DNA from 3 places in the Sphaerisporangium sp. NPDC049003 genome. Region 3 is predicted to be linked to each of the others. Evidence: riboswitches for the same ligand, from Rfam matches in the RefSeq annotation. Region 3 holds a riboswitch; each other region holds the start of a gene.

Region 1 (9,334 bases), on a different contig from region 3:
ACCGCCTGCTCGGACGAGTTCTACTCCTCGCCGGCGAACGTCATAGCCCCCGGGCTGCCCCGGCACCAGGCCGAGGGGTGGGAGACCTCCCGCCGCCGGGACGGCGGCAACGACTGGCTGGTCGTACGGCTGGCGGTGCCCGGCGTCGTGCGCGTCGCCGAGCTGGACACCACCAACCTGGTGTACAACGCCCCCGGCGCGGCCTCCCTGATGGCCGCCGAGGCCGGCGACGGCCCGCCGGGGGAGGACACCGAGTGGTTCGAGCTGCTCCCGCGCACCCGGCTCCAGCCGGACACCCGCCACAGGTTCCGCCTGCCGGGTGACCGCGTCGCGACGCACGTACGCCTCGACATCTACCCCGACGGCGGCATGGGCCGCCTCCGCCTCCACGGCACTCCCCGCGACCTGTAAGACCGGGCAGGCTCCCGCCGGGTCAGTGCCAGATCGTGATGCGGGTGCCCGCCGGGGCCTGTCCCAGGGGGTTCTCCGCGACCACCGAGCCCGCGCCCGCGATCTTGCGCACCCGTACCTGGAAGCCGGCGGTGCGAAGCTCGCGGGTGGCGTCCCCGACGTTCTTGAACCGGACGTCGGGGATGGCCACGAGGGCCTGGCCCGGCTGGACGTTGTCGGGGTTCTCCCAGGGCCAGTGGAAGCCGGTGTCGGGCCCCTTGGAGCAGGTGAGCTGCACGTTCTGCCCGGCGGTGACCTCGGCACGCGCGGCGGGGTTCTGGGCGATGATCGTGCCAGGCTGGGCGTTGTCGGTCTGCTGGACGATCGTGGGGTTGTACCCCTTCCCCCGCAGGAACGCCTCGGCCTGGTCGCACTGCATCTCGCTGACGTCGGGCATGAGCTGCCCGGCGCTCAGCACGAGCTGCACCCGGCTGCCCTCCCTGACCTTGGTGCCGACCTGGGGGTTCGTGCGCAGCACCAGGCCGCGCTGCACGGTGTCGCTCGGTACCCGGCTGACGGTGCCGGCGGTGAGGCTCGCCTCGGAGATCTTGGCCCGCGCGTCGGCCTCCGGCAGGTTGACGACGTTCGGCACCGCGATCTTGACGGGCCCGGCCGAGGGGATCAGCGTGATCCTGGACTGGGCGAGCACCTCCTTGCCCGGCTCGGGTTCGGTGCGCAGGACCTTGTCCTCGGCCACCTCCTTGTCGTGCTCGGGGGTGCCGATCTTGACCTCGAAGCCCTGCTTCTCGGCCTCCGATTTGGCGATCGTGATGTTCAGGCCGGACAGGTCGGGGACCTTGGTGTAGCGGCCCTCGGAGAACCACCAGCCGGTGCCACCGATCGCAGCGGCCATCAGGACCACCAGCACGACGATGAACCAGTGGGGCCGGAAACCGCGGCGCTTCGGGCCTTCGGCCGCCGGCCGTACCGCCGGGGCGGTGAGCATCTCGGTCTGCGAGTGGATCAGGGTCGGGTTGGCGGGCGCGGCGCCCATCTGGTGCGCGGCCACCGGCCCGGGGGCCGCCGCGCCGGTGGGCGGGCGCTGCGGCCCCATGTCGCGCGGCAGCATGCGGTGGGCGTCCACGGCCGCGACGAGCAGCGCGGTGGCGTCGGCCGGCCGCCGGTTCTGGTCGCGGTCGGTCGCCGAGAGGACCAGCGTGTCGAGCAGGGGCGGCACGTCGCCCGCCAGCGAGGACGGCGCGGGCACCCGGTCGTGCACGTGCCGGTAGGCCACCGACATGGGGTTGTCGCCCTGGTAGGGCTGGCGCCCGGTCAGCAGCTCGAACAGCATCACCCCGGCGGCGTAGACGTCGCTGCGCGCGTCGGCGACCCCGGCGGTGACCTGCTCGGGCGACATGTAGGCGATCGTGCCGATCATGACGCCGGTGCGGGTCTGGTTGCCCGCCTCGATCGCCCTGGCCAGGCCGAAGTCGACGACCTTGACCCGGCCGTCGTCGGTCAGCAGGACGTTCTCGGGCTTCACGTCACGGTGCACCATGCCCGCCTGGTGGGCCGCGCCGAGCGCGGCGAGCACCGGGATCATGATCTCCAGGGCCTCGCGGGCCGGCAGGCGCTTCCTCTCGCGCAGCACGTCGCGCAGGGTGCGCCCCGGGACGTACTCCATCGAGAGGTAGACGTGATCGCCGTCGGTGCCCTGGTCGAAGACGTGCACCACGTTGGGGTGCGACAGGCTGGCCACCGACTTGGCCTCGCCGATGAACCGCCGTACGAAGTCGGGGTCCTCGGCCAGCGATCGGTGCATCACCTTCAGAGCCACCGTGCGGTCGAGCCGGATGTCCAGGGCCAGGTAGACGGCGGCCATCCCACCCCGGGCGATCCGGGACTCAACGCGATAGCGCCCGTCCAGCAGCCGCCCTACAAGGGGGTCCGCAACCGTCGTGTCCACGGGAGTGAGTTTACGGGCGGTTTGCCAGGGGGAGGGCAAGCACATCCCAAACCGATGCCGACATGTTTTCCCGTCAGGAAGGCGTTGATGGCTCTCCGCCGACCGGTTCGACGGCCGGCGAGGACGCCTCAGCGTACCGGCGCCGGGGTATCCGGCCCGCCAGGCGCGCCCTACGACCCGCCGTGACGGCGTCGCGCATAGCCCCCGCCATCAGGCCGGGCCTGCGGGCCCGCGTCACCGCGCTGGCGAGCAGGACCGCGTCGCATCCGAGCTCCATCGCCAGGGCCGCGTCGCTCGCCGTGCCGATGCCGGCGTCCAGGATGACAGGGACGCCCGCCGCCTCCACGATGAGCTCGATGTTGTGCGGGTTGCGGATCCCGAGCCCCGAGCCGATCGGCGCGCCGAGGGGCATCACGGCCGCGCACCCCGCCTGCTCCAGCCGCCGCGCGAGCGCCGGGTCGTCCCCGATGTAGGGCAGCACCACGAATCCGTCGGCCACCAGCCTCTCGGCGGCGTCGAAGGTCTCGATCGGGTCCGGCAGCAGGGTGCGCTCGTCGCTGATCACCTCCAGCTTCACCCAGTCGGTGCCGAGCGCCTCGCGGGCCAGGCGCGCGGTCAGCACCGCCTCGCCGGCCGTGAAGCAGCCGGCGGTGTTGGGCAGCACCCTCACGCCCCGGTCGCGCAGGACGTCGAGCACCGACCCCCGCGAAGCCGGGTCCAGGCGCCGCATCGCCACCGTGGTGATCTCGGTGCCGGACGCGGCCAGCGCCTGGTCCAGCACCTCAAGGGACGGGGCGCCGCCCGTTCCCATGATCAGGCGCGAGCGGAACTTCTCGCCGCCGAGGACCAGCGCGTCGTCCATGGGGTCCGCGTCGACGGTGACGGGGCCCTCACGCCGCTCGCCGGTCGCAAGGACGGGGCTCGTGTCTCGCCGGTCAGCCACCCTGCACCGCCGTGAGCACCTCGACGCGGTCGTTCTCGCCGAGCGGGGTCGACTGCCACGCGCCCCGCCGCACGACCTCGTCGTTCAGGGCGACCGCGACCCCGGCGACGGCCGAGGTCAGCGTCTGGACGGCCTGGGCGACGGTGGTGCCGGGGGGCAGGTCGTGGGGGGAGCCGTTGATGGTCACTCTCATCGCGCTTCCGGGGCGGGAGACCCCGGCCGGCGGCCGGGGGAGGAGCCCCGTTCCTCCTTCGTCCATCGGTGAGGGCCGGTGATGTCCTTGTGCCGCGCCCCGCCGAAACGCAGGGGCGAGCAGATCGCCGCGAAGGCCGGGCCGGGCCGTCCGGCCGGATCGTGGCCGGGAGGGAGCCCCCCTTCGTGGCCGGGGCCGGCGTCCGGGGCCGGCTCCCCGGCGTCCGGAGCCAGTTCCCCGGCGACGAGGTCGGCGGTCAGGGGACAGAGCAGGACGCCGCCGCGGTGGTGGCCGGTGGCCAGCACGAGCCCCGGGAGCGTGGTCCGCCCGATGACCGGGAGGTTGTCGGGGGTCCCCGGGCGCAGGCCGGCGGACAGGCCGGTCACCTCCAGCTCGGTGACGCCCGGTACGAGCTCGCGCGCGTCGCGCAGCAGCTCCCACAGGGCTCCGGCGGTCACGCGGGTGTCGAACCCCATCTCCTCCTGGGTGGCCCCGAGCACGATCTCCCCGTCGCCGCGCGGCACCATGTACGCGCTGGACCCGTGGACCACCCCGCGCACACAGCGGCCGAGGAACCCCGGAGCGCCGCGCAGCCGCATGATCTGGCCCTTGACGGGGCGCACCGGCGGGAGGACCTCCGGAGGCAGGCCGTCCAGGGATCCCGACCAGGCTCCGGCGGCCAGCACCACCTGGTCCGCGGCGATCGCCCCGCCGCCCGCCAGCCGTACCCCGCGCACCGCGTCGCCCTCGACGGCGAAGCCAGTGACGCGGTCGGCGACCATGCCCACCCCCCGGCGCGAGAGCGCGGCGAGCAGCGCGGCCGTCACCCGGCGCGGATCCACCCAGGCGTCCCCCGGAGCGAGGACGCCGCCGCGGACCGAGGGGGCGAGCATCGGCTCGGCGCGGCGGCACTCGCGCCCCGTCAGGCGTTCCACGGGGAGCGAGAGCTTCTCCATGAAGCCGGCCAGTTCGCCGAGCGCCGCGAGGTCGTCGGCGCCGAAGGCGACGTCCAGGGTGCCGTCGGTGCGGTAGTCGACGTCCATCCCGGACTCGCCGGCCAGCTCGGCGGCGAAGCCGGGCCAGCGGGCCAGGGACGCGAGGCCGAGCCGGAGCAGGGGCTCCTCGGTGTAGGTGACCTCGCTCACCGGGGCGAGCATCCCCGCCGCCGCGTGTGAGGCGCCCGAGCCGGGCGCCGGGTCCACCACGGTCACCGCGTGCCCGCGCTGGGCGGCGCGCCAGGCGACCGACAGGCCGATCACACCCCCGCCCACGACGACCACGTCCGCGTGCGTGTCCACCAAAGGTCCCGCTCCCTTCGCCGGCATGATCCGGATCAGGTTTCTGGCGGTCGAGGGCCGTGAGCCCTCCTCTCAGCCCGGTCTCGCCGGACTCCCGCGCGTGCTGACGACACCAGCCTATTCCTGCCTCCGTACGACTTGCGCACCTGCTTGAGTGTTCTCATTACTGCCTGTGCGCGATAGTGAGCCAATTCGTTACCAAATCGCCGTTGGCGAGTTACCCGGCTGGCCGCTTAGGGTCAGGATGTGAATCATGTCGTGGTGGTCGGAGCCGGACTGGCCGGCGTGCGGAGTGTCGAGGCGCTGCGGGCGCGCGGGTACCGAGGACGCGTCACTCTGGTCGGAGATGAGAACCATCGCCCCTACGATCGTCCCCCCTTGTCGAAGGCCGTGCTGCTCGGCGACCTGGATTCCACGGTCGTCGACTCCGACCTCGGCGCCCTCGACGTCGACCTGCGCACCAGCGTGTCGGCCAAGGGCCTGCGCCACGGCGCGCTGGAGACCACGGAAGGCGAGCTGGAGTACGACGGCCTGATCATCGCCACCGGCGCCTCGCCCATCAGGCTGCGCGGCGAGGGCGCCCAGCACGTGCTCCGCACCATCGACGACGCGCTCGCCCTGCGGGAACTGCTGGTCCCCGGCGCCCGCGTGGTGGTCGTCGGCGCGGGCTGGATCGGCGCCGAGGTCGCCACGGCGGCGCGCCGCGCCGGATGCGAGGTGACCGTCGTCGAGGCCGCCCAGTCACCGCTGGCCGTCGCCCTCGGCACCGAGGTGGGCGGGCGCACCGTGCCCTGGTACGCCGAGGCGGGCATCGACCTCAGGCTCGGCACGATGGTCGGCTCGGTCGACCCGGGCGGCCTGACCATGATGGACGGCTCGTGGATCCCCGCCGACGTGGTGGTGACCGGCGTCGGCGTGCGGCCCACCGTCGGGTGGCTCGCGGGCTCCGGCGTGGAGATCGACAACGGCGTCGTGGTCGACGAGCACCTGCGCACCTCGATGGAGGGCGTGGTGGCGGTCGGCGACTGCGCGAACTGGTGGTCACGGCGCTTCGGCCGCCGCATGCGCGTCGAGCACTGGGACACCGCGCTGAACGCGCCCGAGACGGCCGTGGCCACGCTGCTGGGCGAGACCGCCGTCTACGACCCGGTCCCCTACTTCTGGTCCGAGCAGTTCGGCCGCATGCTGCAGTACGCCGGCCACCACGACGGCGCCCGGCTGGTGCTGCGCGGCGATCCCGCCACCGACCGCAAGTGGGCGGCGTGCTGGCTGACCGACGACCACCGGATGGCCGCTATTCTTACCGTCGACCGTCCCCGTGACCTGGTGCAGGGCCGCCGTATCGTCGAGGGCGGGCAAAGGCTCGATGTGGATCGCGCGATGGACCCCTCGGTACCCTTGCGTGACTGCTTGTGACCCCCTGTGGGGTGTTTGAGAAGAGGCACGACGTGGTAGTTGTGGTTCCGTGACGCTTTCTGTTGCGCAGATCGACCGGGAAACCGACCAGTTGGTGGGAGAGTGGCTCCCCCTCACGGAAGTGGGCAGGCGGCTCGGGCTGAGTGCCGGGCGTGCCAAGCAGCTTCTCAAGGACAAAAGGCTCATCGGAGTCCGGCGGGGCGGATCCGAGCCGGAGGTCCCCGCGGCCTTCATCGCCGGAGACGACGTGGTGAAGGGCCTCCCAGGGACGCTGACGGTCCTGTCCGACGCGGGCTACGACGACGTCGAGGCCCTGCGGTGGCTGTTCACCGCCGACGACTCCCTGCCGGGGGCCCCGATCGACGCGATCGTCGCGGGCCGCCACACCGAGGTGAAGAGGCGTGCCCAGGCGCTCGGTTTCTGACGCCAGGCTCTACCTCTGCACCGACGGGCGCCGCCGCCAGGGCGATCTAGACCGGTTCCTCGACGCCGTCCTCGCGGGCGGTGTGGACATCGTCCAGTTGCGCGAGAAGGGCCTGGAGGCCCGCGAGGAGCTCGCGCTCCTTGAGGTGTTCCGCGCGGCCTGCGACAGGCACGGGACCCTGCTCGCGGTCAACGACAGGGCCGACATCGCCTACGCGGCGCGTCCCGACGTGCTCCACCTCGGGCAGGACGACCTTCCCGTGGCCGTGGCGCGCGAGCTGCTCGGGCCGGACATCCTGATCGGGCGGTCCACCCACAGCGACGCGGAGGCGTCCGCGGCGGCGGCCGAGGAAGGCGTCGACTACTTCTGCTGCGGGCCGATCTGGCCGACGCCGACCAAGCCCGGGCGTTTCGCGCCGGGGCCCGGCCTGCTGAAGCACGCGGCGGCGCTGGACACCGACCGGCCGTGGTTCGGCATCGGCGGCATCGACCTCTCCACGCTCGACGAGGTGATGTCGTACGGCGTGACGCGCGTCGTGGTCGTACGGGCCATCACCGAGGCCGACGACCCGGGCGCGGCGGCCGCCGAGTTCGCCCGCCGCCTCGCGGCGGGCTGACACCCCGGCTCACGGCGCCCTCGCGCCGCACCGACCCGAGCTTCGCGCTGCTGACCTGGGCCTTGCGTTACGGACCTGGGCCTTGCGTTACGGACCTGGGCCTTGCGTTACGGACCTGGGCCTTGCGGTGCTGACCCCGGCCTTGCGGTGCCGTACGGCCCGTCGTGGGCTCAGCTCCGGCGCGAGGTGGCGGCCACCGCCAGCTCGGCGAGGGCGTCGCGGGCCTCGCCGGTGATCGGCGCGCGCTCCAGCGAGCTCAGCGCGTCGTCCAGGTAGCGCTTGATCGTCTCCTCGCTCGCCGTCAGCGCCCCGGTCTCCTCGATGATCTCGCGAAGCCGCTCGACGCCGGCCGCGTCCAGGCCGGAGTCTCCGAGCAGCCGCCGCACGTCGGCGGCCTGCCCGTCGGACGCGGCCGAGAGCGTGCGGGCGATCAGCATGGTGCGCTTGCCCTCGCGCAGGTCGTCGCCCGCCGGTTTGCCGGTCTCCGCCGGGTCGCCGAACACGCCGAGGACGTCGTCGCGGAGCTGGAAGGCGATGCCGACCTTCTGGCCGTACTCCACGCACAGCCGGTCGAGCCACGGCTCCTGACCGCGCGCGGCGAGCAGCAGGCCGAGGCGCAGTGGCTGCTCCACGGAGTACTTGCCGCTCTTGTGGAGGGCGACCCTCAGCGCGCTGTCGAAGGTGTTGTCCCCGTGCGCCTGCTCCAGCAGGTCGAGGTACTGCCCGCACATCAGCTCCGTGCGCATGAGGTCGTGTACCGGCTCTGCCGCGGCGAGCGCCTCGGCCGGCAGGCCGCTCGTACGCCACATCTCGCTCGACCAGACCAGCAGCAGGCTGCCCAGGAGCACCGCCGCCCCCTCGCCGAACTGGACCGACGAGCCCCGCCAGCCGGACTCCTCGTGCATGGCCTGGAACCGCCGGTGCGCGGCGGGCTTGCCACGGCGCAGGTCGCTCGCGTCCATCACGTCGTCGTGGATCAGCGCGCTCGCCTGGAGCAGCTCCAGCGACGCCGCCGCGGTGTAGATCGCGGGGTCTTCCTCCCCGCCCGCGCCACGCCAGCCCCAGTAGCAGAAGGCCGGGCGCAGCCGCTTGCCCCCCGACAGGAAGTCCTCCGCGGTCGTCACCAGGGGACTCAGCTCGGGGGCGCTGACCAGGGGACGCTGCCGGTCGACGAACATCCGGAGGCGGCGGTCCACCTCGGAGCGGAAGGCGTCCGACAGGGCGAAGGAAGTGGTCATGCTCTGAGATTAACGGCCACACGAGAGCGCCCCGATTACCTGCCCCCGGTGTGATCTCGCTCATGGGGGAAAGAAGCGGCGTGGAGCTTGGGTGAGAGTGGGCAGCCTGTGAGCTTGCGAAGCCGGGGAAGACGTCGCACAACACGGCCGTGAACCCAGGTGGCCCTGTGCGACGCGAAGCCGGTCCAAGGAGCGCACGTTCACCAGGGGTGTGGGCCGGACCGGACCTGTAGCCTTGGGACCATGGCTCTGGGTCGTCCTTCATTCCTGCCCGACCGCGTTCCCACCGTCCGGGAGCTGCTCGCCTCCGGGGGGCGGTCGTTCTCCTTCGAGTTCATGCCGCCGAAGACCGATGAGGGCGCGCGGCTGCTGTGGCGCGCGATCCGCGAGCTGGAGGCGCTTCGCCCCACGTTCGTCTCCGTGACGTACGGCGCGGGAGGCTCCACCAGAGACCGCACGGTCGAGATCGTCGAGCGGCTGGCCCACGAGACGACGCTCACGCCGGTCGCCCACTTCACCGCCGTCGACCACTCGATCCGCGAGCTGCGCCACCTGATCGGCAGGTTCGCCGACGCGGGCGTGCGCAACATCCTCGCCGTGCGCGGCGACCCCCGCGGCGCCGACCCGCTGGCCGAGTGGGTCAAGCATCCCGAGGGTGTGCTGTACGCCGAGGATCTCGTGCGCCTCATCCGCCAGGCGGGCGACTTCTGCGTGGGGGTGGCCGCCTTCCCCTACCGTCATCCGAGGTCGCCGTCGATCGAGTCCGACACCGACTACTTCGTGCGCAAGTGCCGGGCCGGTGCCGACTACGCCATCACGCAGATGTTCTTCAAGGCCGACGAGTACCTCC
Region 2 (9,334 bases), on a different contig from region 3:
CCAGCGCAGCACGTCCTTCTGGCCCTCGTCCTTCTGGCTCGCCGAGGGCGCCCCGCTGATGTCCGGCGCCTCGCTGTCGTGCACGGCCGGGTCGGCTGCCATACGCCCCTCCAGGGAATCGCTCTGCCCACGGCTTATCGCGATCTCCCCGTCCGGCGCTACCTGTTCGCGATCACCGGCGTGGTCACGCCCGTGCGGCGATGTCGGAGCGGTGGTGCGAGCCGCGCAGCCGGATGCGCCCCACCTGCTCGTACGCGGCGGCGCGCGCCGTGGCGATGTCGGGACCGGTGCCGACGACGCTGAGCACCCGCCCGCCCGCCGACACGACCCTGCCCTCCTCGTCGAGCGCGGTACCGGCGTGGATGACGTACGCGTCCTTCACGGAAGGCGCGAGACCCTCGACGCGGTCGCCCTTGACGGGGTCGGCGGGGTAGTTCTCGGCCGCGATGACGACGGTCACCGCCGCGCCGTCGCGGTAGCGCGGCGCGGGCTGCGTGGAAAGGGCGCCGGTCGCACAGGCGTGCAGCAGGCCGGCGAGCGGGGTCTCCAGCCGGTCGAGCACGACCTGGGTCTCCGGGTCGCCGAAGCGCGCGTTGAACTCGATGACCCTCGGCCCCGCCTCGGTCAGCGCCAGGCCGGCGTACAGCACCCCGGTGTACGGTGTGCCGCGCCGCGCGAGCTCGCCCATGGTCGGGAGCACGACCTCGGCCATGACCTGCTCGGTCAGCCCGGCCGGCGCCCACGGCAGCGGCGTGTACGCGCCCATGCCGCCGGTGTTCGGGCCCTCGTCGCCGTCGTAGGCGCGCTTGAAGTCCTGCGCGGGCTGCAGGGGGACGGCGGTCGTGCCGTCGCACAGGGCGAACAGCGACACCTCGGGACCGTCGAGGAACTCCTCCACGACCACGCGCTCGCACGCCGCGGCGTGGGCCAGTGCCTCCGCGCGATCGGAGGTCACCACGACGCCCTTGCCGGCGGCCAGCCCGTCGTCCTTCACGACGTACGGCGGGCCGAACGCGTCGAGCGCCTCCTCGGCCTCCTCGGGCGTCGCGCACACGCGCGCTCCCGCCGTCGGCACGCCGGCGGACATCATGATGTCCTTGGCGAACGCCTTGGACCCCTCGATGCGCGCCGCTTCCTTGGAGGGGCCGAAGCAGGCGATGCCCGCCGCTCGTACGGCGTCGGCGACGCCCGCCACCAGCGGCGCCTCGGGCCCGACGACGACCAGCTCGGCGCCCAGCCGACGGGCCAGCGCCGTGACCTGCTCGGGGTCGGTGGGCACGACGGGATGCGTCGTCGCCACCGAGGTGATGCCGGCGTTGCCGGGAGCACAGTGGAGCTCGGAGACCGCGGGGTCGAGCGCGAGCGCTCGGCACAGGGCATGCTCGCGGCCGCCGGATCCAATCACAAGAACGCGCACCTGGGGAGTCTACGGGTCGGGCCTGGGGTCACCGGACCGCGAGGACGTCCGCGCAGGTGAAAGGCATTCCAGCCACTTCCCGGCGGGCGATGTGCGGCGGGCGAAGGGGAATTGCCGGCTTCCAGATGATCGAGGAATCCGAAGGCCGTGTAGGCTAGGTAATGAAGCCTGGCTGTGGTAAGTTGGGGCAGCTTTGGGCCGTCTCTTAGCGATTGGAGGTGGAATCGGGATGACTTCTGGTGATCCCAGCAGTACGTGCTCGCGCACGTACGTCGTGCGCAAACCCGACCACTCCAATTCGGTGTCCGACTGAGAGCCACGCGCGCCTATTTCCTGTGACGTCTGTCGCACTATTACTTTTTTGCGCGTTGGTTCCGCGAGGTCGGGCGGGAAGGGACCGCCATGCGCTCGTCCACGCTTTTCCAGCGGATCAACCTCCACCCGCGCACCACCCACGTCCGGCTCGGCACCTCGTCGTCGGTGGCCGTGGTGCGCCGCGAGACGATGAACGGCCGTTGCGTGCCGCCCAGTGACTCGCTCGTGGAGTTCGGCGCCTATGTCGCCGGCAAGCGGGTCCGCGTCTCCGGCATTCCGGAGGCCGTCAGCCTCGTCCGCGAGCACAACGCCTCCTCCGAGATCAACGACGCGTACGTCTGGGTCGGGCTGCACGAGCCGGAGGCCCCCGAGGTCGAGTGGCTGGCCGAGGTCTTCGGCCTGCACCCCCTGGCCGTCGAGGACGCCATCAAGGCCCACCAGCGGCCCAAGGTCGAGCGGTACGGCGACTCTCTCTTCGTCGTCCTCAAGACCATCGCCTACCTCGACCACGACGAGCTGACCGCCTCCAGTGAGATCATCGCCACCGGCGAGATCATGGTGTTCGTCGGCCCCGACTTCGTGGTCACCGTGCGCCACGGCGAGCACTGCCCGCTCGCAGAGGTCCGCGAGCGCCTTGAGGACAAGCCCAAGCTGCTGGCAAGGGGCCCGGCGGGCGTGCTCCACGCCATCGCCGACTTCGTCGTCGACAAGTACCTCTGCGTCGCCGACCTGATGCAGGCCGAGCTTGAGGAGGTCGAGGCCGCCGTCTTCGCCGACGTCAGCTCGCGGGACATCGGCCGCATCTACCAGCTCAAGCGCGAGATGATCGAGATGAAGCGCGCGGTGACGCCGCTCCAGACGCCGCTGGGCGCCCTGCCGCAGCGCCGCATGATCCCCTCCGAGATGCGCGAGTACTTCCGTGACGTCGTCGACCACCTCTCCCGGGTCTGCGAGCAGGTGGAGTCGTCGAACGAGCTGTGCAACTCGATCCTGCAGGCCGCGCTCGCCAGGTCCAACGCCCTGGCCAACGAGGACATGCGCAAGATCTCCGCATGGGTGGCCATCATCTCGGTGCCCACGATGATCGCCGGCATCTACGGCATGAACTTCAAGCACATGCCCGAGCTGTCCGCCATGTGGGGCTATCCCCTCGTGATCGGCGTCATGCTCGTCATCTGCTCCCTCCTCTACCGAGGCTTCCGCCGCAACAGCTGGCTCTGACCCTCCGCCGGCAATCCTGAAAGTCACATCGCTTCCGGCAGGCACCGGCGCCGGGCAGCCCGCCGTTGACGCTGCCGACCGCCCCGGGCACGCCCGAGGCGGTGCAGGTGTTCAACAACTACGTGCGCTGCGCTGGGCCGCCGCCTCCGACCGGACGGCCTTCACGTGGAACCGCGAGATCGCTCCCGGGGATGGAGTCACCATCGGCTTCAACGGCACCAGGGCGCCAACCCGGCTCCGACGTCCTTCCAGCTCAACGGTGCCACCTGCCGCTGACCTCCGCCTGCCCCTCCCGCCCCGGAGGGGCACGCGACACGGCTTCTCTCCAATCCCGATTAGGAGTTGCATGCATCGCTAGAGAGAGGTAACCTACAGCTGTAGTTAGAGATTTCTGCTACACCGACAAGCGAGGAGGTTCCGGAGATGCTGTTGACGTCGATCGACCCGTTCGTTCAGGAAGTCGAGCGCCAGTTTGATCGCCTCACCCGTGGCGCCCTCACTTGGGGAGAGGGAAGCGCCCAGGGGGCCATGCCGCTCGACGGCATCCGCAGGAAGGACGACGTGGTCCTGCGCTTCGATCTTCCCGGCATCGACCCCGACTCGATCGAGGTCACCGTCGACCGCGGCGTGCTCACGGTCACCGCCAGCCGCCATGAGGAGCTGTCGGAGGACGATCGGCTGTTCGTGCGCGAGCGCGTCATGGGCACCTTCACCCGGCGCGTCTACCTCTCCGAGCACCTCGACATCGACCGCGTCGACGCCGCCTACCACAACGGGGTGCTGCAGATCCGCATCCCCGTGCTGGAGAAGGCCAAGCCACGCAAGGTCGAGATCCAGCGCGGCGACACCAGGGCGATCCGCCCGTGAGGTGACCGCGAGCGATGGGCCGGTGCCGCTACGGGCGCCGGCCCGTTCACCATGGAGGCACACATGTCCAGGTTGCCCATCGACGACAACCACGCCCCGCTGTACTCCATGGGCCAGGTCGCCGGCATGCTCGACGTCCAGCAGGCCTTTCTGCGCCGCCTCGACGAGTTCGAAGTGGTCCGCCCGCAGCGCTCCTCGGGCGGCCAGCGCCGCTACTCGCGCGCCGACATCAACCGTGTCCAGTACGTCGCGGAGCTGACCGGGGAAGGCATGACGCTGATCGCGATCCGCCGCATCCTGGAGCTGGAACAGCAGGTGAAGGCACTGAAGAAGGAGCTGGAGGCGACACGCCGGCTCCTGCCTCCCAAGGAATGAAACCTGGAAAGGCATCGGTGGGCCGCCCGATCACCACGTGTGACGGGCGGTCCTCCGTGGTGGTGTGGGTGGCGGTCATGGCGGTTCCTCGTGTTTCGGGTGGGGGAGGCAAGCGCGTTCGGCCGGTGGCTGTGGCAGGGACGCGCGCTACGGGGTCAGCACGATCTTTCCGGCGACGGTGCCGGACTCGGCCAGCCGCAGAGCGTCGGCGATGCGGGTGAGCGGCAGCCGCGCGGCGATCTGGGCGGTGACCTCACCGCGCTGGAGTGCTGCGAAGACCTTGGTGAGGTCGGCGCGCAGCCGGGACCTGAACCGGTTCTTGGCCAGGGCCCGCCCGGCCCAGACGTTGAAGAAGTAGGCGCGGCGGCCGTTGGGCAGCACGTTCCACAGCCACACCCGGCCGAGCAGCTTGAGCACGGGCCACTGCTTGGACCCCTTGTCGTCCCGGGTGGAGGCGCTGCCGTAGGAGACGAGCGTGCCGCCGGGCGCGAGCAGGCGCCAGGAGTCGACGACGCCCGGCCCCCGACGTGGTCGAAGACGGCGTCCACCCCGCCGGGGGCGAGCTCGCGGACGCGCGCGGCGACGTCCCCGGTGCGGTAGTCGACCGGAAGGACGCCGCGCTCCCGCAGGGCTCTTCAGGATGTAGCTGTCCCGGATGTGGAAGTCGACCCCGCCCTGCTGTTCACCGCCGAACTGGACGACCTCCCGGCCCACTGACCACACCCCTACCAGAACGGGCCCGTGCACGGTTACCACGCCCACCCGATGCGCCGCCTCCGGACCGATCCGGGCGCTTCTTGCCAGGGTGCCCCGTCCTTCTGGAGGGCGCCCGCGCTGTCCCTGTCAGATGGGCCAGGACTCCTGGTGCCAGGCGGCGTTCCAGAACATCCACTCGTAGCGGGATGTGGTGACGAAGTGTTCCCGGGCTCGCAGGCGCTGGCGCTGGGTGGCCTCTTCCCCGGCCCGGTCGGTCAGGGCCACCACTCGGCGGACGACGCTCTGGAAGGCCTCGTCGCCGTAGGTGGCGATCCAGCGCCGGTAGAGAGGGTCGGGAGACGACTTGGCCAGCAGCGCCTCGCCGACGCGGGCGTAGATCCAGTAGCACGGCAGCACCGCCGCGAGGCCGTCGAGGAACGACCCGCCGTACACCGTGGCCAGCAGGTAGCTCGTGTACGCCCGGGTGGTCGGGCCCACCGGTAGGTCCGCGGCCTGTGCCGGGGAACCGCCGAGCTGGGCCATGAACTCCGCGTGCATCTCCTGCTCCGCCGCGATCGCTCCCACCGCGTCGCCCGCGAAGGCCCGTACGTCGTCCTCGGTCGGCGCCTTGGCCGCGCACAGGGCCAGTGCCCGCGCGTATTCCCGCAGGTAGTGGGAGTCCTGCACCACGAAGTGCCGGAAGGCCTCACGCGGCAGGGTGCCGTCGACCAGCCCGGTGATGAACGGATGGTCCAGGATCGCGGTGTAGATCGGCTCGATGGCCTCCCACAGCTCCTCGCTGTACGGGCGCGCATGCGAAACGGCCGGCTCGAACGTCGTCATCGGAACAGACTCCCTACGCCGGCATGACCCGGTCAGGTTCGAGCGGTCTGCGGCCGCTCCGGCCGCACTCTCAGCCCGGTGCGCCGGACTCCCGCGATGTCGTGGTCGAGGCTAACGCACCCCCTTGCCGCGACGGTTCAGGGGGATCGCCATCAGGGGACGATCACCAATTTGGGGCGTTGGTCGCGGATGCCGAGTAGCTCTCTTACGCGGGGGAGCGGCCAGGCGAGCTGGGTGGCGAGCCTCGCCATGGTGAGGTCGGTCTCCGCCGACGCCAGGTCGAAGGCCTGCCGCAGGAGGACCGGGTGCTCTCCCGGGTAGCCGGTGATGGGCTCGCCGGCGAAGCCCGGCTGGTCGCGGAGGGCGCCGAGCCGCTGGTACGCCCGGCTGGCCGAGGAATCGGAGAGCAGGCCGACCTCGCGGCAGCGGTAGAGCAGTGAGCTGATCGAGACGCCCCACACGTGCTTGAGCTCGGCCAGCCGCCGCAGGTCGAGGCGCCGGGGGAGCTCGGGCAGGATGCTGTCGCGCGGGGTGAGGAACTCGGCCGCGAACGTGTCGGCCTCGCGCTCCTGCTGGACGTCCCCGGCGGCGGTGTCGCCGTGGAGGACGAGATGGCCCAGCTCGTGGGCGGCGGTGAAGCGGTAGCGGTGGATGTCGTCGAAGCGGTTGGCGGTCAGCACGACGATCGGCCGGGGCAGTTGCGAGGTCGAGAAGGCGTCGACGGTGGTGGCGTCCTCGTCGGGCGGGGGGAGCACCACGACGATGCCGTGGGCCTCCATGTGGCGGACGAGATGCGAGATCGGCCCTGTGCCGAGCCCCCAGTGCCGTCGCAGCTCGCGGGCGGCGGCGGCCGGGTCGCGGGGCAGCTCCACCCCCGAGTGGACCTCGCCGCCGGAGAACCCCGGAAGGTCGACGTGCGGCAGCCGTACGCGCTTCTCCAGCGCGTGGGTCAGCTCCCAGACCTGCTCGACGAACGCGACGGCCTTGGCCCGCTGGTGGACGCGGGTGGAGCGCAGGCTGCGGAAGTGGGCCATGGACCCGTCGAGCTTGGCGTGCGGCCGGCCCGACAGGAAGAACGCCAGGGGGACGCCGAGGGCGCCCGCCAGGCGCGGGATGAGGTCGGGCCTGGGGTGGGTCATGCCCGTCTCGTACTGCCCGACGGCCGCCGGGGTGACCCCCACCCGCTCGGCGAGGTCCTTCTTGGTCATGCCCGCCAGCCGTCGCGCCTGGGTCAGCCGCGCCTGGTCGAAGCCGTCGGCCACCGCCTGCGGAGTCGGTCTCCCACGGTCGGTCTTACGGTCGCTCATCGGCGTCGGCGATCGGCTGGTCGTCGGTGGGCTCGCTGTTCACGGGGAAGATCATCGCATTCCGGCGCTCGACCGCGGGACGGCGGACGAGGGTGAGGTCGGGCTCGGCGCCGCGGTCGAAGCGCTCGGCCACGTCGGGCTCGGCCACCGGCAGGCCCTGCGACACCCACGGCAGCGCGGTGAGCAGGGGGATCTGCTCGCAGTGGAGCCAGTGGATCCGGCCCATGTCGTCGATCAGCTCGGCCTCGCCCCAGTAGAGCTTCAACAGGCTGGCCTGGGCGTTCGCGGCGTAGGCGACCGGGATCAGGCGCGTGTCGGCGGGGAGCTGCGCGAGGAGGGGCCGCGCCGCGGTCAGCTCGTCGAGCTGGGCGTCCTCGTCGTCGCTCGCGAGCGCGAGGTCGAGCACCTCCTGGTGGTAGGTGGTCGTGGGGCCGAAGCGGGTGAAAAGCTCGCGGACGAGCGCGGAGACCCGCCCGTCGCTGACCCGCGCCTCGGTGATCGGCGTGGTGTCGTCCTCGGCGTAGCGGAAGGGCAGGAGCAGGTTGCCGTTGAGCACGACCAGGTGGTGGGGCGAGCCGTACGGCCTGACCACCTGGAACCCCGGGTCGTTCTTGAAGCCGTCGACCAGGGCCTCGTAGCGGCGGGCCATCAGGGTGGAGCCGTACGCGTACCGTTTGTCGCTTCTCGATGACTTCTGGGCGTCCTGGGCGTTCCCCGCGGCCTCCAGGAGGGACGCGGCGAGCTGCCCCCGGACGGACGCGGCGCGCTCCCCGAACCGCTCGGCCGCCCAGCTCGAAATCTGTGGCTCCCCGTGCATTGGTGACCTCCCGTACGCGGCGTCCTGACACCAGGTGATCGATGCTGCCACTTCAGTTCTTCGCACAATACTCCCGCGAGCACTCCAGTTGATGTTGTGACTCGCCGGAAAGGGGCAGAAGTGTCAGGCGGGCGCGTGGCGGAGGGCGGCGGCGGGCTCGGGGAGGGGGAGGCCGCGCTGGGCCCAGAGCTCGCGCATCCGGTCGGGGTAGTCGGTGACGATACCCGCGACTCCGAGGTCGATCATCAGGGACGCCTCCTCGACGTCGTTGACCGTCCACACCGCGACGGGAAGCCCCGCCTTCGCCGCCCGGGCCATCAGCTCCTCGCCGACCAGCACCCGGTCGGGGGACAGCGTGGTGGCCCCGATCGAGGCCGCCGCGGCGGCGATGTCGCCACCGAAGTCCTCCTTGTAGCGGAGGCCGAGCCATTCGGGATCGAGCGTCGCCTTCTCGACCAGGGCGTAGCGCGTGGCCACGAGATCGCGGGCGACGCGCAGGACGCGCCAGTCGAAGCTGAGGATCGCCGCGCCGTCCAGCCGGTCGTGCCGGTCGAGCTCCGCCACGACCAGCTCGGTCAGCCGCCGGGGGTCGGCCGAGAGGTCGGGCCGGGTCGGGTCGGACTTCAGCTCGACGTTCAGCCGCACGCCGTCGGCGCCGTACGCGCTCACCAGCCCGAGCACGGCGCCGAGCGTGGGCATGCGCGTGCCGGGGATCGGGACCTGCGTGCGGACGAAGCGGTCGGCCTCGCCCTTCGGATGGCGCACCCCGACGTCGAGCGTGCGCAACTGGGCGAGCGACAGGGAGCGGATGGGCTTGCCGACGTAGGGGAACGCGGGGTCCCCCGGCGTCGCAGGCACGGTGTCCGCGCTGGTCACGGCCGACACGGTCAGATCATGGGTGAGCACGAGCTGCCCGTCGGCGGTCAGCGCGACGTCGAACTCGATCGCGTGGACGCCGAGCTCAAGCGTGTAGGCCATGCCCGGGAGGGTGTTCTCCGGGCGTAGGCCCCGTGCCCCCCGGTGGCCGTGTATCTCCACCTGCACAATGGCGCACCCTATCGCTCACCTGCCTCGACCGCGTCCAGGCGGGGGCCGCGCTCCTCGCCGGCCTCTCGCTCCGACCCCTGCGGCAGCGACGGGACGGGCCGTCCGCGGCCCGGACGGCCCGCTCGCCTCAGACCAGGGGACGCAGGGAGAGGGTCTGGGTGCGGCCGGGGCCGACGCCGATGGCGGAGATGGGCGCACCGCTCAGCTCCTCCAGGGCCCTCACGTAGTCCTGGGCGTTCTTCGGCAGGTCGTCGAAGGACTTCGCCTCGGTGATGTCCTCCTGCCAGCCGGGCAGCTCCTCGTAGATCGGCTTGGCGTGGTGGAAGTCGGTCTGGGTCATCGGGATCTCGTCGTGGCGCACCCCGTCGACCTCGTACGCGACGCAGACCGGGATCCGCTCCAGGCCGGACAGCACGTCGAGCTTGGTGA
Region 3 (9,334 bases):
CTGCTGGTGGTGCTGCTCGTGCTCGGCCTGGTCGGGTTCTTCTGGATCAACTCCCGCATCACCAGCGTCGAGTCGCTCACCGACTATGACGGCCGTCCCGCTGCCACCCCCGGCGAAGACTGGCTGCTGGTCGGCTCCGACAGCCGGGCCGGGCTGACGGCCGCCCAGCGCAAGAAGCTCGCCACCGGCCGTGCCGTCGGCAAGCGCACCGACACGATGATGCTCCTGCACATCCCGAGCGGCGGCGGCAAGCCCACCCTCGTCAGCCTGCCCCGCGACTCCTACGTCCCCATCGACGGGCACGGCAGCGACAAGCTGAACGCCGCGTACGCCTTCGGCGGCCCCAAGCTGCTGACCAAGACGGTCGAGAAGGTCACCGACATCCGTGTCGACCACTATATGGAGATCGGATTCGGCGGCTTCGTCGGCATCGTGGACGCGATCGGCGGCGTCAACATCTGCGTCAAGCAGAACATCAAGGACCACAAGGCCGGCATCAACCTCAAGAAGGGCTGCCAGGACATGGACGGCGGCACCGCCCTTGGGTACGTCCGCACCCGCGCGACCGGCGCGCTGCCCGACTTCGACCGCACCCAGCGCCAGCGCCAGTTCTTCGGCGCCGTGGTGAAGAAGGCCGCGAGCCCGGGCGTCCTGGTCAACCCGTTCCGCTCGATCCCGCTGGCGATGAGCGCGACCGACTCGGTGGCGGTCGACCCGGGCACGGGAGCCTTCGACATGCTGTCGCTGGGGCTCGCGATGAGCGGCGATCCGATCGCCACCGCCGTGCCCGTGGGCTCGCTGCCCACGATCAACGGCGCCTCCGTCGTGAAGTGGGACACCGAGCGCGCTCTGCGGCTCTTCAAGGCCCTGGCCGAGGACAAGCCGGTGCCGGAGGACGTCCTCACCAAGTAGGCGCGACACGCGCGCCGAGCCGAGGGGGCGGACGCGCGCCGAGCCGAGGAGCAGGCGCGCGCCGGGGCGAGGAGCAGGCGCGACGCGCGCTGTGGGTACAGCTCAGGCGCGCGTCGCGGGTCCTCGCGAGCGGTTAGTGTGATGGCATGCCCGAGCTTCCCGAGGTGGAGTCGCTCGCCGAGTTCCTGCGCGAACGGGCCGTCGGCCGCCCGGTCGCCGCCGTCGACGTGGTGGCCTTCCAGGCGCTGAAGACCGTGGACCCGCCGGTGACCTCGCTGGCAGGGCTGACGGTGACGAGTGTCGCCCGTCACGGCAAGTTCCTCGACCTCGACTGCGACGGGCTCCATTTCATCACCCACCTCGCCCGTGGCGGCTGGCTCCGCTGGCGCGACGACTTCTCCGGGGCCAAGCCCGTACGTCCCGGCAAGGGCCCCCTCGCGGCCCGCGTGCGGTTCGCGCCCGGCGACGACGGCAGGCAGCCCGGATTCGAGCTCACCGAGGCGGGCACCCAGAAGCGGCTCGCGGTCTACGTCGTCCGCGACCCCGGCGAGGTTCCCGGCATCGCGAGCCTCGGCCCCGATCCGCTCGCGCCCGAGTTCACCGTGGACGTGCTCAAGGGCATCCTCGGCGGCAGCCGCACCCGCATCAAGGGGCTCCTGCGCGACCAGAAGGTGATCGCCGGCATCGGCAACGCCTACTCCGACGAGGTGCTGCACGTGGCCAAGATGTCCCCGTTCAAGATCGCGGGGTCGCTGACCGACGACGCGGTGGCGGGCCTGCACGAGTCGATCGTCAGCACGCTGCGGGCGGCCGTCGAGCGCTCTCGCGGCATCGCCGCGAAGGATCTCAAGACCGAGAAGAAGTCGGGTCTGCGGGTCCACGGGCGTGCCGGGCAGCAGTGCGAGGTGTGCGGGGACACGATCAGGGAGGTGTCGTTCGCCGACTCCTCCCTGCAGTACTGCCCGACGTGCCAGACCGGCGGGAAGCCGCTAGCCGACCGCAGGCTGTCCCGCCTTCTCAAATAGCCCACCGGGGCCTTCTCGGGGAGAAATCAACGCTCGGTCAGTAATGACAACCCTCCGTTAGCGGACGGAAAGCTCGCAGAGCGGGGACAATGAACGGCATGAACGTCCCTGAGATCGAGGCCAAGGCCGTACCCGACGATGTCTTCCTGCTCGACGTGCGCGAGCCCGACGAGTGGCTGGCGGGGCACGCTCCGGCGGCCGTCCACATCCCGCTCGGCGCGCTGCAGCAGAGGGTCGACGAGGTCCCGGCCGGCGTGCCGGTCTACGTCGTCTGCCGGGTCGGAGGCAGGTCCGCGAGGGCCGCGGCGTGGCTCAACCACGTGGGCCGAGAGGCGATCAACGTCGGTGGCGGCATGCAGTCGTGGGCCGCGGCCGGCCGTCCGATGGTGGCCGAAAACGGGGGGCAGCCCTTCGTCGCCTAGCGGCGGAGTGTAATAATTCGGTCAAAATCCATACCGCGGGAGCTCGGGCGCAACCGGGCTGAGAGGGCGGTTCCCAGTGACACTGGGCGCGCCGCCGACCGCATGAACCTGTCCGGGTAATGCCGGCGTAGGGAGCGTGCGATGACGTCCGCCGTCGGCGAGGTCCCCCTGACACTCGACGAGGCCCCCCCGAAGACGCTGGGCCTGCTCGACCAGGGCGCCTTCTGGGCCAACCTCGGAGTGAGCCTCCTCGGCTTCTCGGGGGCCCTCTACCTGATCAACCCGCTGGGCGACGTCCCGCTGAGCCTCGGCGCGGCCGTCCTCGCGGCCGTGGCCGGAAGCCTGATCGGCACCGTGATGGTCGGCCTCGCGGCGGTGCCGGGCGCGCGCACAGGCGCGCCGGCGATGGTGCTGCTGCGGGGCTTGTTCGGGGCCAGGCTTTCGTACGTCCCGACGGTCCTGAACGTCGTGCAGATGCTCGGCTGGGGGGCCTTCGAGCTGTGGGTGATCGCCACCGGGGCGCGTGCGATCTTCGGTGACGCGGTGCCGTACTGGGTGTGGGTGGTGGCGGCGGGGCTGCTGACCATCGCCCTGACGATCAGGCCGCTGGGGGCGATCCGCCTGCTCCGGCGGTTCGTGACGGCGGGGGTGGTCGTCGCGATGGTGTGGCTCGCGGTGGCGCTGCTGCGCGAGGCACCCACCCTCGGAGGCGGGAACTGGAACGCCTTCGCCCCGGCCGTCGACTACGTGATCGCGCTCTCGGTCTCCTGGGTGCCGGTGGCGGCCGACTACGCGCGGCACTCGCGGTCCGGGCGGGCGGCCTTCGCGGGGGTGGTCAGCGGCTACACGATCGCCCAGGTCGCGTGCCTGGTCATCGGCGTCCTCGCGCTGGCCCTGGTCGGGAACGACCCCGACCGGGTGTGGGACGCCTTCGTCGCGGTGCCCCTCGGGGGGCTGTTCTTCGGAATCCTGGTGCTGCGCGAGGCCGACCAGTCGTTCGCCAACGTCTACTCCACGGCGATGTCCCTGCAGAACCTCCTGCCTAGGGTGGACCGGCGCGTCTTCTCGATCGTCGTCGGCGTGCTCACCACCGTCATCGCGCTCTTCGCCGACGTGAAATCCTACGGGGCGTTCCTCGGCGTCATCGGCGCGGTCTTCGTCCCGATGTTCGCCGTCCTCGTGGTCGACTACTTCCTGCTCGGCGGGGCCGCCAGGTGGGACACCTCGGCGGGGGCGCCCTCGCGGTGGGGGATGGTCGTGCCGTGGGTGCTCGGTTTCGTGGCGTACTGGCTGGTCACGGCGACGCCGACGGTGGCGTGGTGGGACTCGGTCTGGACGGCGCTCCGAGGCGCGATCGGCTTCGAGCGGCAGGTCTGGATGAACGCCGCGCTCGCCGCGTTCGTCGTCGCCGCGCTGGCGACGCTGCTCGGGCAGGCGTTCAGCGGGCGGGGTCTTCGAGGCGGAGGAGGAACTGCTTGGCGGCGAGGCCTCCGGCGTAGCCTCCGGGATGCCCCTGCGACTCGATCGCCCGGTGACACGGGACGATGACGCAGACCGGGTTGGCGGTCAGCGCGTTGCCTATCGCGCGTAGCGCCTGGGGCCGCCCGATGCGCTCGGCGATTTCGGGAAATGTCGTGACGCTTCCGTAGGGCACGGCCATCGTCATCTGGAGCACGGTACGCGCGAACGGCGTGGCCAGCCGGAGGTCGACGGGAAGGGTGAAGGCCCTGAGCCTGCCGGAGAAGTACGCGTCGAGCTCACGGCGTATCGGATCGAGGCGCCGCGGGTCGGGCCCGATGAACGAGCCGATCTCGCGGGTGATGCGCGCGAAGACGACGTGCTCGTTCTCGTAGCTGCACGCGACCACGCCGCGCACGGTGACGGCGAGCGCCAGCCGCCCGACGGGGGTGTCGGTCATCCCGAAAGCGACGTCGGGTGGGGTCTCGCCCACATAGCCGGGAGCGGTCACCCGCACGAGGGCTTCGAGATCCCCTGTCGACATGGCCGCACCCCTCCCGGTCCCGCTACCAGGCAGCGTATAGGAGCGGAGGGTCCCACCGGCCGCGACGGCCACGCGCCGCGCGCCGTAGAAGACCCCGAGAGGGTACAGTCCCGACGAATGCGACTATTCGTACATCAAAAGTGCCAAGACGCGGGGGCAAAAACGGGCACGATGGGGGTCATGAGTGACGACAGGGTAGAGAACGCCGATGACGGCATTGCCCGTGCTGTCCTCGCGAGTTCCCCGAATGCCGTCGTAGCCCTCGATCGTGACCTTTCCGTCCTGTTGTGGAACCCCGCCGCCGAGCGCCTGTTCGGCTGGACCGCGGGCGACATGACCGGGCGCAGGGCACCGCTCGTCCCCGACGAGCTGGTGGTGGAGCACAACGCCGTGCTGGAACGGGTCCGCACGGGAGGGCCCGTCTCGTTGCGCACCAAGCGCCTGCGCAGCGACGGCTCGCTCGTCGACGTGGGCGTGGACCTGAGCGCGCTGCGCTCGGAGGCCGGCGCGCTGCTCGGCTACGTGAGCGTCTACCACTCCCTGGAGAACGACTCGGCGGCCCGCGACCGGGGCGCCCGCAGGGCGAGGCTCGTCCGGCGGCTCACCGACGTGGTGGGCGACATCAACGCCGAGCTGGAGCTGTCATCCGTCCTCGACCGCATCGCGGGAAGCCTCACCGAGTTGACCGGGGCCGACGCGGGCGGGTTCGTTCTGATCGAGGACGACCGCCTGCGGCTGGTCAGCGCGCACGGGCTGCCCGACAGGCTCCGGGGCGCGACCGCCGACCTGCGGACGAGCCTGGTGGGCAAGCTGCTGCGGACCGGGAAGACCGTCCTGCTGGAGACCGGCGACCAGGCCGTGCTCGACGATCTGATCTGGTCGCAGCTGCCCGGCCTGCACACCATCGCGCTCGGCGTCGCGGCGGTCGGCGGCCGGCCGTACGGGGCGCTGTACGCGCTGTTCGCCGAGCGCAAGGCCGGCCACGTCGAGCTTGAGCTGCTTGAGCTGCTGGCCGGGCACGCCGGCATCGCGCTCGCCAACGCGATGGCGTACCAGGAGGCCGTGCGGCAGCGGGCTCACGAGCGGGCGGTCGTCGACGCCAGCGCGGACGGCATCGCGGTGCTCGACGGCATGGGGTACGTCCGCCAGTGGAACCCGGCGGCCGAGGAGCTGACCGGGGTGCGGGCCGACGACGTGATCGGCGACCGGCCGCCGTTCCCGCTGCCCGCGCCGGGGGAGAAGCTCACCACCCAGCTTCCGTGCGGTCGCTGGCTGGACGTGGTCAGCGCGGAGATCAACGACACCGCCGAGATCGTGGTCGACTTCCGTGACGTCACGCGCGCCAAGGAGCTGGAGGAGGCCAAGGACCTGTTCCTCGCCACCACCAGCCACGAACTGCGCACGCCCATCACCGTGGTCCAGGGGTTCGCCAGCACGCTCGACGCGCGCTGGGACAAGCTGTCGGACGTCGAGCGCCGCTCCGCCGTGCGGACCATCGCGGAGCGGGCCCGGGCGCTGGGGCAGCTCATGGACCACCTGCTGCTCGGCGCGCGGGCCGGGGCCGAGGAGCTGAAGGTCCGGGTGGAGAGCTTCGACCTGGGCGAACGGGTGCGCGCGGCCACGCTGGGGATGCCCGTCCTGTCCGACCGGCATCGCGTGGAGGTGGACATCCCCCGCGACCTTCCCCTGGTCGACGGCGACGCGCTGGCCACCGACATCCTGCTCGCCCAGCTCCTGGAGAACGCCTTCAAGTACTCGCCGGACGGCGGGCTGATCCGCGTGCTCGCGTGGGCCGAGGGCGATCGCGTCGTCCTCGTGGTGGACGACGAGGGCGTGGGCATCGCGCCCGACGACCACGAGCGCGTCTTCGAACGGTTCGTCCAGGCCGACAGCGGCGACCGCCGCAGGTTCGGCGGCGTGGGGCTCGGGCTTTACATCGCACGCAGCCTCGCGCGCGCCCAGGGCGGCGAGGTGACCGCCCATTCGCGGCTCGGCGGGGGCACCCGAATGAGATTCATCCTGGGCACCGCACCGGCCTATATCGGATCCGACACACCGAACCGGTAACGGGCAGGTCACGGCTGGACTCATCTAGTGTCGAATCTGCACAAGCAATGATCGCCGCACGGTTTCCAGAACCATCGAACGGGGCATTTCGGTCGTACTGGGATGTGTTTTCCTCAGGGGGAAATGCAGGAGAACGGGGAAGTGAGGGCGTCGTGCTGTTGCCGTATGCGCCGACCAGCGTCGCCGTCGCACGCCAGCGTCTCAGCGCCGATCTTGAGGCATGGGGAGTGTTCGCCGCCGCGGTGGAAGACGCCGTTCTTGTGGTGAGCGAACTGCTGAGCAATGCGTTGCGTCATGCCCACCCGCTGCCATCGGGCCAGATCATGGCCACCTGGGACTGGGCGGACGAACATCTCGAGGTCACGGTGAGCGACGGAGGAGCGGCCACGGAGCCCCGCGCGGGACGGCCGACCCTCTCCTCGCTCGGCGGGCGGGGGCTCGGAATCGTCGAGTTCCTCGCCGTGCGCTGGGGCGTACGCCATGACGGTGACGTGACCACGGTGTGGGCGGTCCTCCATGCCCCGGTCGCTGTCCTTAATTCGCAAGTCAGAACACCCGAAATGGGCGCCCTACGCGAGTGTGGTTAGACGTTCCCTGCTGATAGGGCAGGACATACAGCGCGGGCCGCCCCGGCCGCTTCCTAGTTCGCTGCCCGCAATACGGATGACCTTCACCCCCGAGGCCTCCAGGCGCGCGTTCGTCTCCACGTTGCGCTCGTAGGCCACCGCGACCCGCGGGGCGAGCGCGAGCGTGTTGTTTCCGTCGTCCCACTGCTCGCGTTCGGCGGTGACGGGGTCGAGCCCGGTGTCGATGACCTTGACCCGCTCGATGCCCATGGCCTGGGCCGCCGCCTCCAGGAAAGGGCGGGGCTCGAACACGCGCAGCTCGCCGTTCTCCATCGAGGTCACGGTGTAGGCCTGGAGTGAGTAGGCCACCGGCGGATACATGACCACGGTGTCCACGTCGACCATCGTGCAGATCGTGTCGAGGTGCATGGTGGCCCGCTGCTGGGCGATCGGCACCGCCAGCACGGTGTGCGCCAGCCCGGCCGCGAAGACGCGCCGGCAGAGGCGCTCCACCCCCGCCGGCGTCGTACGCTCACCGGTGCCCACCGCGATGACCCCCGGAGCCATCAGCAGCACGTCACCGCCCTCGACGTGTTCGAGCCAGGGTTCGTACAGGTGGTCCACCCCGGCGAACCTCGGGTGGTAGGTGTAGATCAGTCGGGTCAGGAGACTCTCTCGCGTACGGGCCGGCATGGCGAGGCTGGTCACGGCCACCCGGTCGCCGATCCACACGCTGGAGTCCCTGGTGAACAGCAGGTTCGGCAGGGGGTCGACGACGAAGTCGTGCCGGTCCATCAGGCCGTACACCAGGCCACGGCCGGTCTTCAGCTCCTCGCGGGCGAGCCCGGCGATCAGCGTCTGGGTGAGGTCCTCGGGGTCGAGCTCCTCCAGGTGGTCCCGCGTCAGCTGCGCGAGCCTGTCGCCGAGCTGCCGCTCCTCCAGCACGGCAGGGATGATCTCCTGGCGTGCGGAGTCGTACTCCAGCGTGTCCTGGAGCAGCTCGGTGAGGTAGAGAACCTCGACCCCGTGGTCGCGGAGCGACTGGGCGAACGCGTCGTGCTCCTCCTGGGCCCTGCCGACCCATGGGATGCCGTCGAAGAGCAGCTTGTCGCTGTTACGGGGGGTCAGCCGCTTGAGCTCGGCACCCGGCCGGTGGAGCATGACCGTCTCCAGCCGCCCGACCTCGCTGTCGGCACCGTTCATCGTTCGACCCTCCCGATTGAAACCACGTCGTTCCAACATTCAACGTTAGTGGCGCACAAGTACCCCAATCTGCATGAGGGCGTCGTATCAGGCCGGCTTGGGATACAGGATCGCCCGCTCCGCCCCCCAGGCCGCTTCCCGCGAGCACGGCGGCGAAGTGCTCGCCGAGCGGAACGCCGAGGGCGCTCTGGGCCAGCAGGAGGTTGGGGTGCCCGGCGATGGTCGCCGAGACGAACACCCGGTAGGTGATCATGAGGAACGGCGCCTGGGCGAGACCGGGCATGATTCCCGCGAACATCGACGTCCCCCCGGCGGCGTACAGCTTGGAGGTCTCCCGCATGAGCCGCTCCGGGTCGCGGGCGAAGCGCTTCCTCAGCGCCTCGACCTGCGGCGCGAGGCGCAGGCGCGCCTTCTGGGCCTTCGCCTGCCGCACGCTGAGCGGCAGGAGGAGCAGGCGCACGGCCAGGGTGAACAGGACGATCGCGAAGGCCGCGCCCGTGAGGGATCCAAGGCCGTTGATGAGCCGGTAGGCGGAGTCGATGACGGTGTCGAACATGGCGGGACAAGCCCCTTCGTCTATGTGGATGAACATGACGAAAGCGCCCGTGAGCGGCACGACTACCGGGACGCTAGACGGGCGCGGGGCCTGAGGATGGCGCTCTGGGGCGTGGGCGACCGGCGGCGGCCGGGTGGAGCATCCGTACGAAGACGGTGTGCGCGGCCCGCGGACGGTGACCCGAGGCCACAGCGACCGCGGGCGCCGACGCCAGCCGCCCGAGAGCCCAGGCGAAAAGCAGAAGGGTGACCCCCACGAGCCCGGCCGTCGTCAGCGTCGCCGGGCTGGTCGGCCAGGCGAGGAGCTGCGCGAGCAGCGCGATGGTGGTGGGGAAGCCGGTCATCCTACTTGTTCGACAGCTTTCCGACGACGGTGACGGCGGCGACGGCCACAAGGGCGACGACGGCGATGACGAGCAGGAGCTTGAAGATCCCCAGGACGAGCGGGAGCACGAGCCCGAACACCACGTAGAGTGCGAGCACGACGCCGAGGATTGAAAGAACGATGCGGGCCATATCCAGAAGGTACGTCGCACGGGGCCCGGCCGCGAGCGCACGACGATCTCTGGTCGAGATCGTGAC

The links. A riboswitch is a leader RNA that binds a small molecule or an ion and turns the genes downstream of it on or off. The one in region 3 is predicted to bind thiamine pyrophosphate.
Region 1: another riboswitch for thiamine pyrophosphate. It lies ahead of thiO (glycine oxidase ThiO); the one in region 3 lies ahead of ACGFIV_RS12350 (cytosine permease).
Region 2: another riboswitch for thiamine pyrophosphate. It lies ahead of tenA (thiaminase II); the one in region 3 lies ahead of ACGFIV_RS12350 (cytosine permease).

The regions. Positions count from the first base shown of each region.
Region 1 covers NZ_JBICTU010000010.1:105,031-114,364, reverse strand. Annotated here, with positions in the region: gene alc (allantoicase) at 1-411, shown strand, start outside; gene pknB (Stk1 family PASTA domain-containing Ser/Thr kinase) at 434-2,356, opposite strand; gene ACGFIV_RS13435 (thiazole synthase) at 2,430-3,218, opposite strand; gene thiS (sulfur carrier protein ThiS) at 3,292-3,492, opposite strand; gene thiO (glycine oxidase ThiO) at 3,489-4,790, opposite strand; TPP riboswitch at 4,786-4,898, opposite strand; gene ACGFIV_RS13420 (FAD-dependent oxidoreductase) at 5,037-6,206, shown strand; gene ACGFIV_RS13415 (Rv2175c family DNA-binding protein) at 6,256-6,630, shown strand; gene thiE (thiamine phosphate synthase) at 6,608-7,246, shown strand; gene ACGFIV_RS13405 (polyprenyl synthetase family protein) at 7,417-8,484, opposite strand; gene metF (methylenetetrahydrofolate reductase [NAD(P)H]) at 8,728-9,334, shown strand, end outside.
Region 2 covers NZ_JBICTU010000001.1:267,684-277,017, reverse strand. Annotated here, with positions in the region: gene ACGFIV_RS01460 (hypothetical protein) at 1-102, opposite strand, end outside; gene purD (phosphoribosylamine--glycine ligase) at 185-1,417, opposite strand; gene corA (magnesium/cobalt transporter CorA) at 1,820-2,953, shown strand; gene ACGFIV_RS01445 (Hsp20/alpha crystallin family protein) at 3,377-3,820, shown strand; gene ACGFIV_RS01440 (MerR family transcriptional regulator) at 3,884-4,195, shown strand; gene ACGFIV_RS01435 (zinc-binding dehydrogenase) at 4,343-4,909, opposite strand; gene tenA (thiaminase II) at 5,039-5,734, opposite strand; TPP riboswitch at 5,727-5,839, opposite strand; gene ACGFIV_RS01425 (XRE family transcriptional regulator) at 5,887-7,041, opposite strand; gene ACGFIV_RS01420 (hypothetical protein) at 7,028-7,858, opposite strand; gene ACGFIV_RS01415 (glycerophosphodiester phosphodiesterase family protein) at 7,982-8,896, opposite strand; gene ACGFIV_RS01410 (adenylosuccinate synthase) at 9,033-9,334, opposite strand, start outside.
Region 3 covers NZ_JBICTU010000009.1:127,995-137,328, forward strand. Annotated here, with positions in the region: gene ACGFIV_RS12335 (LCP family protein) at 1-912, shown strand, start outside; gene ACGFIV_RS12340 (DNA-formamidopyrimidine glycosylase family protein) at 1,059-1,937, shown strand; gene ACGFIV_RS12345 (rhodanese-like domain-containing protein) at 2,027-2,359, shown strand; TPP riboswitch at 2,384-2,510, shown strand; gene ACGFIV_RS12350 (cytosine permease) at 2,501-3,907, shown strand; gene ACGFIV_RS12355 (methylated-DNA--[protein]-cysteine S-methyltransferase) at 3,798-4,361, opposite strand; gene ACGFIV_RS12360 (PAS domain S-box protein) at 4,542-6,428, shown strand; gene ACGFIV_RS12365 (ATP-binding protein) at 6,581-7,015, shown strand; gene ACGFIV_RS12370 (arginine deiminase) at 6,998-8,197, opposite strand; gene ACGFIV_RS12375 (YidC/Oxa1 family membrane protein insertase) at 8,109-8,753, opposite strand; gene ACGFIV_RS12380 (DUF6412 domain-containing protein) at 8,827-9,096, opposite strand; gene ACGFIV_RS12385 (hypothetical protein) at 9,098-9,268, opposite strand.